Regions from separate parts of the Lysinibacillus sp. ACHW1.5 genome, predicted to be linked through region 2. Evidence: predicted binding sites of a transcription regulator. Region 2 holds the regulator's gene; the other holds the start of a gene.

Region 1 (2,211 bases), 1.1 Mb from region 2:
GCCTAATGCAAAGTCACCTGTAATAAAATAATAAACGATTGCATAGATAAGCGCTACTAAAGCGGCTATCATTGATGTTAAGCTGACGATTTTTGTGATTTTTAAAGTCACAATAAAGGTAATAAATAGTAGGACAAAGAGTGGCCAAGAATAGCCTAATAATACACCCGCTGACGTTGCCACAGCTTTCCCACCACGGAAGTTGGCAAAGATCGGGAACATATGACCGATTACTGCGACAAGGCCCAGTAATAAAGAATGGAGTGTAGTATCAGAGAAAACAGGAAGTGTCACGAGTAAGACAGCGGCAGTCCCTTTTAAGACATCCATCACTGTAACAATAATACCAGCCTTTTTCCCTAATGTTCTAAAAGTATTGGTCGCACCAAGATTACCGCTCCCGTGTTCACGAATATCGGTATTATAAAAAATTTTGCCTATCCATAATCCAGAAGGTATAGAGCCGATTAGATAAGCACATAAAATAATAAGTCCATTGATCATAGTTGGACTCCTTTCATTCATAGTCCATCACTTGGTACTAATAGTTTGTAACAAGTATTTTACACTTTTTCTTGCTAATCTACAATGTTATGAAGGAGATTTCATCCGAAGTCTTGAATCAATACAAAAGAGAATCTATTAGCGAGGACTAGGCTTTTAGACGTAAATTTGTAGGAAGCACTAAAACCTTTATAAAAATATAGGCAAAATGGCAATTTTGTCAATCGCTCATTCCTTTGGTAGAATAGAAGTCTAACTTTATCCTGTTTCAGCGCAAGGCACGAGGTAGTGTGCAAGCATCACCACTTTATTTTGCAACTAAGTAGGCTTCAATGCGTCAAATGATGATGGAAGCTAGAAGCAGTCTGTCTTGCTCAAATACCAATTTTAAGCAACTGTTGAAGATGTTTACTATTAATAAAAAAGATCAAAACTGTGAGCAAATTTTAAAATTTTATTGGACCTGTCGCTAGCTATTGACAGGAAATGCTATTATTATTAGGATGAGAACATAAATAGAACATGCGTTTGTTTTTTGGAGGGGAATTTTTTTGACGAATAAACAGTCACCTAGCGTCTATAATGATGACGCTATACAAGTATTAGAAGGATTAGAAGCGGTACGCAAACGACCTGGCATGTATATCGGTTCGACGGATGGCCGTGGACTTCATCACCTTGTGTATGAAATCGTAGATAATGCGGTGGATGAAGCACTGGCTGGCTTTGGATCTCATATTATTGTCACAATTCATAAAGATCAAAGTATGAGTGTGCGCGACTTTGGACGTGGAATGCCAACCGGTATGCATAAAATGGGCAAACCGACACCAGAAATTATTTTTACTGTGCTACACGCTGGTGGTAAATTTGGTCAAGGTGGCTATAAAACAAGTGGAGGTTTACATGGTGTTGGTTCTTCCGTTGTGAATGCGCTCTCAACATTTTTAGAGGTGACAATCCATCGCGATGGTAAAAAGTATCGTCAACGCTTTGAGCATGGTGGACAGCCTGTCACAACACTTGAAAACATTGGGCAGACCAAGCAGACAGGAACGCTTGTTCATTTCTTACCAGATGAAACGATCTTCTCTGTCACAAAATTCAATTATGATACGTTAGCAGAACGATTACGTGAATCAGCCTTTTTATTAAAGGGCTTAAAAATTGAATTAATTGATGAGCGCGAGGAAGGCAAGAGCGATGTGTTCTTTTATGAGAATGGCATCGAGGCTTTCGTTGCGTATTTGAATGAGGAAAAAGATGTTCTTCATCCAGTAAAATATGTAGAAGGCGTACAGGATGAAATCGAAGTAGAGTTCGCTTTCCAGTATAACGATGGTTATTCAGAAACGATTTTATCATTTGTTAATAATGTCCGTACACGTGATGGTGGTACACATGAAACGGGTGCAAAGGCAGCGTTGACGCGTGTCTTTAATGAATATGCAAGAAAAATTGGCCTGTTAAAGGACAAGGATAAAAACCTTGAGGGGACAGATATTCGTGAGGGCTTAGCAGCGATCGTGTCTGTTCGTATCCCAGAGCATTTACTGCAATTTGAAGGACAAACAAAGGGCAAGCTTGGGACAAGTGAGGCTCGTTCTGCAGTAGATAGTGTAGTGTCTGAGCAAATTTTGTATGTGCTAGAGGAAAATGCAGAGTTATCAGCTTCTCTTGTTCGTAAAGCGATTCGAGCGCAGCAAG
Region 2 (2,211 bases):
ATCTAGGCTTTTGGTAATTGTTCAATTTTCAAGAATGTGGAGGGAAGCAAGTGAAACCTATTATTGGTATTACAGCCTTTGTTGAAGATGATTTGTCCTCTCGATTAAATGCCGCTTACAGCAAAAGCATCATTGAAGCAGGTGGTATTCCACTGATTATTCCAATGGGAGTAGAAGAAGAGGCAGCACAGATATTAGCCCTTACGGACGGTTTATTATTATCTGGTGGTCATGATGTGCACCCATTTCTATTCGGGGCTGAGCCTTCATTAAAACTTGGAAAAATTCATCCAGCGCGAGATACGGTCGAGTTAGCATTAATTGAAGCCGCATTCCAACGGAAGATGCCTATTTTCGGGATCTGTCGAGGAATTCAAATATTAAATGTTGCTTTAGGCGGTACTTTATATCAGGATATTGATAGTGATCATTTTAGCACTAAATTACTTCAACATATGCAGCAATCAGGTCGAGCTGTAGCTACCCATTCTGTTCAGGTTATTGCTGACAATCTATTAGCGACTATCGTTGAACAAGAGAAGATTGCAGTGAATTCATTTCATCATCAAGCGGTGAATGTGTTAGCAGAAAAATTAAAAGTAGCAGCAAAATCCAGCGACGGTATTATCGAAGCGGTAGTTCATGAGGAGATGCCATTTTGCTTAGCTGTTCAGTGGCATCCTGAGGAACTAGCCATAGCAGGAGATGAGAGTGCTCAAAAGCTATTTTCAGCCTTTATTGAAGCGAGCTTAAAATTTAAGAAGGAAGCTTAGAAGGGGCATTATACAAAGAATCCAATCGTATATGGATTCTTTTTTGCGTAAAAAAGAGGATACATGCTCTTAGAAGGAACATAATCCTCAAAACCTGCTTTAATCGTTAATGTACACGTCTGTAAAGACCTACAACTTGTCCTAAAATAGAAACTTGATCGACAATAATAGGTTCCATAGAAGAATTTTCAGGTTGTAAACGGAAATGGTTTTTCTCTTTAAAGAAACGTTTTACAGTTGCTTCATCCTCAGCTGTCATAGCTACAACAATATCCCCATTATTAGCTGTTGCCTTTTGTTTGACAATGACTAAATCTCCATCTAAAATCCCAGCTTCAATCATTGATTCCCCCATGATTTCTAGCATGAACAATTGATCTTCACTTGTGCCATACGTATCGGGTAATGGGAAGTATTCTTCAATATTTTCAATTGCTGTAATTGGAGAACCAGCTGTAACCTTCCCGACAAGTGGGACATGGATCACCTGTTGCTTTTGAATGGATTCTTCAGGCTCTAAAATTTCAATTGCGCGTGGCTTTGTTGGATCTCGACGAATAAAGCCTTTTTGTTCTAATCGAGCTAAATGTCCATGAACAGTTGAACTGGAAGCAAGTCCAACTGCTTCACCAATTTCACGTACTGATGGTGGATATCCTTTAGCTCGTACCTCTTCCTTAATGAAAGCTAAAATGTCCTCTTGTCTTTTCGAAACTTTTTTCATGAGTGCTCACCTCTTTTTTCTAATATCATTCTTCTTATTTGATAGTATAACAGAATGCGAACATGTATGCAAACATAGGTTCGAAAAGTGTTTGACAAAAACGTTTGTTCGCTTTATTATGGGAACATACATTCCGAACAAACATTCTTAAAAAGGGGTAATGATTATGACATGGTTGAAGAAAAACACACATATCTCAATTTTAATAGGAGCTTGTTTACTATTTGCAGCATACCTTTACATTACTGATCCAGGAAAAGTTAGTTACGCAGAAATTCAAATTGAACATGGAGATAGCTTGTGGTCGTTAGCTGAGCAATATCGTGGTAAAATGAGTACTGATGATTGGATAAAGCTTGTAAAAACGGAAAATGAACTAGCAGATATTAAAATTGTAGCGGGAAAATCTCTAGTTATTCCTGTAGTGAGTGATCAAGCCAGTCCCATCAATACTATCGAAATTGCGAGAAATGAACAATGATAAATAATCAACTATCGGCTGTTGTCTATTGTCGCGTAAGTACTGAAAAAGAAACACAAAGCTCCTCATTAGAGCGCCAGCAGGAAGAGTTGCTGCGCTATGCTAAAGAGCAAGGCTATGCGGTGAAGGGCGTGTTTAAAGATCAACATAGTGGCTATGATGTAGAACGTGAAGGCTTACTAGAAATGCTTGATTTTATAAAAGATAAGAACATTAATGCTCTTTTTGTCCAA

The links. Region 2 encodes LexA, which represses DNA repair genes until DNA is damaged. Its sites were predicted from a motif close to CGAACATATGTTCG; they were not measured.
Region 1: parE (DNA topoisomerase IV subunit B) is a predicted target of LexA. The motif match lies at 1,022-1,035, and genes of this name have one in related genera.

The regions. Positions count from the first base shown of each region.
Region 1 covers NZ_CP091777.1:2,324,520-2,326,730, reverse strand. The annotation lists gene plsY (glycerol-3-phosphate 1-O-acyltransferase PlsY) at 1-504, opposite strand, end outside; gene parE (DNA topoisomerase IV subunit B) at 1,056-2,211, shown strand, end outside.
Region 2 covers NZ_CP091777.1:1,216,949-1,219,159, forward strand. The annotation lists gene L6W14_RS05645 (prepilin peptidase) at 1-17, shown strand, start outside; gene L6W14_RS05650 (gamma-glutamyl-gamma-aminobutyrate hydrolase family protein) at 51-773, shown strand; gene lexA (transcriptional repressor LexA) at 880-1,497, opposite strand; gene L6W14_RS05660 (cell division suppressor protein YneA) at 1,664-1,978, shown strand; gene L6W14_RS05665 (YneB family resolvase-like protein) at 1,975-2,211, shown strand, end outside.